Linked DNA regions of Duganella zoogloeoides. Each later gene encodes a partner of the first gene's protein in a complex. Links are inferred from orthologs where the notes say so. Each region holds a gene or a part of one and is shown on either strand. Other genes may lie near its edges. The genes, in order: pmbA and tldD.

Region 1 (3,171 bases):
CCCTGGTCCTGGTACACGCCGCCGCTGGCGCGGTCCGAGACCGACACCACGCCGATCACCAATACGGGTTCCACGTTACTCGTCATCTTCTTCGCTGTCGGCGTCGTCGGCTTCGGCGGCGGCGTCTTTCTTCTTCTTGGCCTCGACCTGCTTGAGGATCTGGAAGATTTCGCGGTAGGCCTTCGGCGGCTTGTTCTCGGCCTGCTCCTTGCGGGCGTTGCGAATCAGGGTGCGCAGGTGCTGCACATCGAGTTCCGGGTTTTCGGACAGCAGCACGGTGAGCGCCTTGTCGTCGGCCAGCAGCTTGTCACGGCGGCGTTCCAGCGCGTGCATGGCGGCGGTATCGGATTTCGAGGCGCCTTTCCAGCCGTCGATGGTTTGCTGGATGGCGGCGATTTCCGCTTCGTCCAGGGTGCGCATCTTTTTACCGACGAACTGCATCTGGCGGCGGCGGCCTTCGTGGTTGGTGATGGTCTGGCACTCGAGGATGGCGTCGCGCACGTCCTCGGGCATCGGCACGCGCTTGACGCGGTCGCGCGGCTCGGCCACCAGCGCTTCGCCCAGCTTTTGCAGGGCATCGACCTGGCGTTTCATCTCGGATTTGGAAGGGCGCTCGTATTCCTGTTCGAATTCGGTCGAGCTGAAGCCGACGGCGCCGCGGTTTGGATTTACCATATTATTAACTTTCGGTCCGGCGCGCAGCCGTCCCTGTAAACTGTGAACGACTGCTATGATACCCGGTTTAGTACCTTACCGACGAAAACCGCCCATGTCCGATCCCCATTTCAGCCACACGCAAGATCAGTTGCAACAGCTCGCACGCGACGTGCTGGGCTACGCAAAAGCGCAGGGCGGCACCGATTGCGAGGTCGATTTCAGCGAGGGCAGCGGCCTGTCGGTATCAGTACGCAAGAACAAGATCGAAACCATCGAGCAAAACCGCGACAAGGGCATGGGTGTGACGGTCCACATCGGCCAGCGACGGGGCAATGCCAGCACGTCCGATTTTTCCACCGCCGCCCTGAAAGCCACGGTGGAAGCGGCCTACAACATCGCCCGCTTCACCGCCGATGACGATTGCGGCGGCCTGCCCGAGGCGGAATTGCTGGAAATGGCGCCGCCCGACCTGCAACTGTTCTATCCGTGGGCAATCGACACAGCCGGCGCCGTGGAACTGGCCAAGCGCGCCGAAGCGGCCGCATTCGACGTCGATGCACGCGTGACCAATAGCGAAGGCGCGGGCGTGCACGTGCAGCAGTCGCATTTCGTTTCGGCCAACTCGCGCGGCTTCATCGGCGGGTATCCGTATTCGCGCCACACGGTATCGATGGCGGCGATTGCCGGACGCGGCGCCGGCATGCAGCGCGACGACTGGTATGTATCCGTGCGCGATGCATCGCGCATGGCCTCGCCCGAGGCGATCGGCCGGTACGCCGCCGAGCGCGCGCTGGCCAAACTCAATGCCCGCAGCCTCACCACGCGCACCTGCCCGGTGCTGTTCGAAGCGCCGCTGGCCATCGGCCTGCTGGGCGCCTATGTGCAGGCCACGTCGGGCGGGGCGCTGTATCGAAAATCGACGTTCTTTGTCGATTCCCTGGGCCAGCAGGTGCTGCCGGCGCACGTGCACATCCATGAAGACCCGCACGTGATCGGCGCGGTGGGCTCGGCCCCGTTCGACGACGAAGGCGTGAAAACCCGTGCGCGCGATGTCGTCAAAAATGGCGTGGTGCAGGGCTATTTCCTGTCCACGTATTCGGCGCGCAAGCTGGGCATGCAAACCACCGGCAACGCGGGCGGCTCGCACAACCTCACACTGTCGTCGTCGCTGACGGCGCCCGGCGACGACTTTACCGCCATGCTGCGCAAGCTCGGTACCGGCCTGCTGGTCACTGAATTGATGGGGCAGGGCACCAACTATGTCACCGGCGATTATTCGCGCGGCGCGTCGGGCTTCTGGGTGGATAACGGCGTGATCCAGTATCCGGTCGAGGAGATCACGATCGCCGGCAACATGAAAGACATGCTGGCGCAAATCGTCGCGGTTGGCGCCGACACCATGATGCGTGGCACCAAGCAGACCGGCTCGATCCTGATCGAGAAAATGGTGGTAGGCGGCGCCTGAACCTGCACGGCCAGGGCCGGCCCCTGTGGTACTGCATCAGTACTGCATGAGTACTGCTGGCGGGGCAGCCAGGGGGGCGATCATTTATCGCTTGCACAAGGCGCTGGCCGGTACGCCGCAGGCCACCAGCCGGCCCACGTCCGGATTTTTCAGGTAATCCAGGTGGGCGCGGTCCGGCCGCTCCAGCAATCCCAGCCAGGTCGGCGCGTTCGATACCAGGATGTTGAACACCTTGACGCTCTCGCTGGCGTAGCGCTCCGGTGGCAGAGCGTATGACAGCACATCGCTGGGATCGCTGAATGCGACCAGTGTCAGCAGCGCCGGAACTCGGCGCTGGTCGCTGCTGCCGCGCTGACGAAGCAGCAGTTGCAGGCTGTCGGGCGCCGCCGGTGCTGCGCCCGGGGCTGGTACGGCAATGCCGCCGGCATCGGCAGCGGTTCCAGCCCCAGCCCCAGTCCCAGCTCCAGCTCCAGCTCCAGCTCCAGCCCCAGCCCCAGCACCGGCACCAGCACCAGCCCCAGCACCAGCCCCAGCACCGGCACCGGCACCAGCACCAGCACCAGCACCAGCATCGGCAGCGACAGCGACAGAAGCGCCAGCTCCAATGCCGGTAGCTCCGACCGCACCGTCCAGCGGCTGATCGGCCAGCGACAGCAGCGGAATCTGGTTCGCCGCCATCACCAGTATCCGCATTCGCTCCATGGTGTGTCGGGCCGTGGTGGCGGCGCGCGATGCGGGCGCTTCCAGCGTCATGCGCAGCAGCGTGTCGAACATGATTTTGCTGCCCATGCTGTGTGCGATCACCACCAGCGGTACATTGTCGGCCGTGTCATCGCCGGCCAGCACGTGCAGGATGGCGTCGCGCATGTGCAGCTGGATCGCATCGCGCGCCACGCCCTGGTAGATCAGCGCGTCGGGCAGGCAATCGTCGATCAGGGTGTCTTTCAGGCGGGCGTTCAGGAGCGCACGTTGATGCGGATACGGTGGCGTACCGGTGCAGATGGCCGACTTGCCGGTCTGGTCGTAGCACAGCTGGCGCTTGAGCGGCG
Region 2 (3,178 bases), 440 kb from region 1 along the record:
TGCTGCTGCCCGAGTACTGGGCCATCATGGGCATCAACGATGCCGACAAGGTGGCCGTGGCCGAGCCGCTGGGCCAGGGCCCGATCCAGGACTTCATGGCCGGCCTGGCGAAGGAACTTGGCATCTGGCTGATCGGCGGCACGCTGCCGCTGGCCTCGAGTGATCCGCTCAAGGTGGTCAACACCACGCTGGTGTACAGCCCGCAGGGCGAATCGGCCGGCCGCTACGACAAGATCCACCTGTTCGGCTTCAGCCAGGGAAACGAGTCGTACAACGAATCGAAGACCATCGTGCCCGGCAAAAACCTCGGGGTGCTCGACGCGCCGTTCGGCAAGGTGGGCATGTCGGTGTGCTACGACCTGCGCTTCCCCGAGCTGTTCCGCGCCATGGGCCCGGTGTCGCTGATCGTGCTGCCGGCGGCGTTTACCTACACCACCGGCCAGGCCCACTGGGAAATCCTGCTGCGCGCGCGCGCCATCGAAAACCAGTGCTATGTGCTGGCCGCCGCGCAAGGCGGCATGCATCCGAACGGCCGCCGTACCTGGGGCCACAGCATGCTGATCGACCCGTGGGGTACCGTGAAATCGGTGCTGGCCGAAGGCGAGGGCGTGGTGACCGGCGAGATCGACCCGGCCTTCATGGAAGGCGTGCGCCAGAGCTTGCCGGCGCTGAAGCACAGGACCATGTAAATTTAGTACGAGAACCATCATGAAGCCATTCGAAGCCAACCTCTCCACCCTGGCGGTCGCCCGCGACATCCTGCTCACGCCGTTCGGCCTGGACGAGGACAAGCTGCTGAAAACCCTGGGGGCGATGTTTACCCACAAGGTCGATTACGCCGACCTGTACTTCCAGTTCACCAAGAGCGAGGGCTGGAGCCTGGAGGAGGGCATCGTCAAGACCGGCAGCTTCGCCATCGACCAGGGCGTGGGCGTACGCGCTGTTTCAGGCGACAAGACGGCGTTCTCGTACTCGGACGATATTTCGGAAGTCGCGCTGCGCGAGGCGGCGGCCGCTACCCGCACGATTGCCCGCGTGGGCAACGGCAAGATCAAGGTGGCCGGCGCTATCACGCCGGTGGGCGGACGGGCGCTGTACCTGCCGCACGATCCGCTCGCGTCGCTCGATGCGACCGCCAAGGTGGCGCTGCTCGAACGCGTCGAAAAGATGGCGCGCGCGCGCGACCCGCGCGTGGTGCAGGTGATGGCGGGCCTGGCCGGCGAATACGACGTGGTGCTGGTCGCCCGCAGCGACGGCGTGCTGGCGGCCGACATCCGGCCGCTGGTGCGGCTGTCGCTGACCGTGATCGTCGAGCAGGATGGCCGCCGCGAAACCGGCTCGTCGGGCGGCGGCGGGCGTTACAGCTACGATTACTTCAGCGATGCACTGCTGGCATCGTATGCGGCCGAAGCGGTCGATGCGGCCGTGGTCAACCTCGATGCGCGCCCGGCGCCGGCCGGTCCGATGACCGTGGTGCTGGGACCGGGCTGGCCCGGCATCCTGCTGCACGAGGCGATCGGCCACGGCCTCGAGGGCGACTTCAACCGCAAGGGTTCTTCGACGTTCTCGGGCATGATCGGCGAGCGCGTCGCGGCCAAGGGCGTGACCGTGGTGGACGACGGCACCTTGCCCGACCGCCGCGGCTCGCTCAATATCGACGACGAGGGCAATCCCACCCAGTGCACCACGCTGATCGAGGACGGCATCCTGACCGGCTACATCCAGGACACCATGAACGCGCGCCTGATGAAGATGCCGGTCACCGGCAACGCCCGCCGCGAATCGTTCGCCCACCTGCCGATGCCGCGCATGACCAACACCTATATGCTGGGCGGCGACATGGACCCGGGCGAGATCCTGGCGTCGGTGAAAAACGGCTTGTACGCGGTCAATTTCGGCGGCGGCCAGGTCGATATCACCAACGGCAAGTTTGTGTTCTCGGCCAGCGAGGCCTACATGATCGAAGATGGCAAGGTGACGTACCCGGTCAAGGGCGCCACGCTGATCGGCAACGGCCCGGAGGTATTGAATCGCGTGTCGATGATCGGCAACGACATGCGGCTCGACCCCGGCGTGGGCGTGTGCGGCAAGGAGGGGCAGAGCGTACCGGTGGGCGTGGGACAGCCGACATTACGTATCGACGGCGTCACCGTCGGTGGCACGGCGTAAAAATGAAAGACCCGGCACTGCCGGGTTTTTTGTTGCGTTAAAACTTGTACGTCGCCTTCACGTAAAACGTGCGGCCCAGCGGATCCGTGTAGCGGGGATCGTAACCGCTCTGGAATGTCGTGCCCTGGTTGGTGTAGGGCGGGTTGGTGTCGAACAGGTTTTTCACGCCCACCGTCAGGTCGGTGTTCTTGAAGCCGGCGTAGCTGCCCGACAGCGAGAACGTCGAATACGCGCGCACCTTGTGCTTGTATTCGTCATCGACGTCGTTCTGGTCCACGTAGCCACTCAGGAACTTGTTCGACAGGCTGGCGCTCCACACGCCTTGCTTCCAGTTGATGGTGGCGTTGTGCTTCCAGCGGAAGACAGGGTTGTCGTCGCCGTACACGCCCACGTTTTCAACAAAGGCGCCGCCGGCCTCGTTCTGGTACTTGTAGCTGTTGACCCAGGTGCCGTCGAACACGAAGGCAAAGTCGCCGGCCGCGCTGCGCGGCAGTTTCCAGCGCAAGGTGGCGTCGATGCCGGACGTGTGGACTTCGCCGAGGTTGTCGAGCACGGCATTCACGTATTGCAGCGTCTTGCCGTCGGCCGAGTACACGAAGTAGCTGGCGTACTTGTCGTAATCGTTGAAGATCGTGGTCTCCGACACCGTGCCGATCTTGTTGCGGATCTTGATGTTGAAGTAGTCGAGCGACATGCTGAGCGCATTGGTCGGCTCGAACACGGCGCCCAGTGCGAAGGTCTTCGATTTCTCGGGTTTGAGGTTGAGGTTGCCGCCGCTGCGGATGTATTGCTGCTGGTTGCAGGCCACGTTGGGGTTGGCGCCGGCGACCACCGTGCCGCCCGGGCACAGCACCGGATCGTCATACGAATTGCCGGTGAAGGTGGACGTGGCCGGACCGTGCAGGTCGTACAGGGTCGGCGCACGGAAGCCGGTGTTGTACGAGGTGCGCAGCATGATCTGCTTGCTTGGCTGCCAGCGCAGGCCGATCTTCGGATTGAAGCTGCCACC

The links.
Region 2: the proteins of pmbA (region 1) and tldD are in contact, whole or in part, in a solved structure (PDB 5NJ9), measured with the Escherichia coli proteins. The link is inferred for Duganella zoogloeoides from one-to-one orthologs.

The regions. Positions count from the first base shown.
Region 1 is NZ_CP140152.1:5,179,994-5,183,164, reverse strand. The notes cover bases 94-2,945. They hold pmbA (metalloprotease PmbA), read left to right. Parts: upstream 94-769; coding sequence 770-2,122; downstream 2,123-2,945. Other genes in these bases: SR858_RS22840 (hypothetical protein), read right to left, coding at 2,207-2,945; yjgA (ribosome biogenesis factor YjgA), read right to left, coding at 94-675. Also shown: mog (molybdopterin adenylyltransferase), read right to left, coding at 1-86; more of yjgA, read right to left, coding at 76-93; more of SR858_RS22840, read right to left, coding at 2,946-3,171.
Region 2 is NZ_CP140152.1:4,743,860-4,747,037, reverse strand. Bases 80-2,938 are described here. They hold tldD (metalloprotease TldD), read left to right. Parts: upstream 80-708; coding sequence 709-2,169; downstream 2,170-2,938. Other genes in these bases: SR858_RS20955 (TonB-dependent receptor), read right to left, coding at 2,207-2,938; SR858_RS20965 (carbon-nitrogen hydrolase family protein), read left to right, coding at 80-689. Outside these bases: more of SR858_RS20965, read left to right, coding at 1-79; more of SR858_RS20955, read right to left, coding at 2,939-3,178. UniProt on the Escherichia coli protein: Metalloprotease involved in CcdA degradation. Suppresses the inhibitory activity of the carbon storage regulator (CsrA).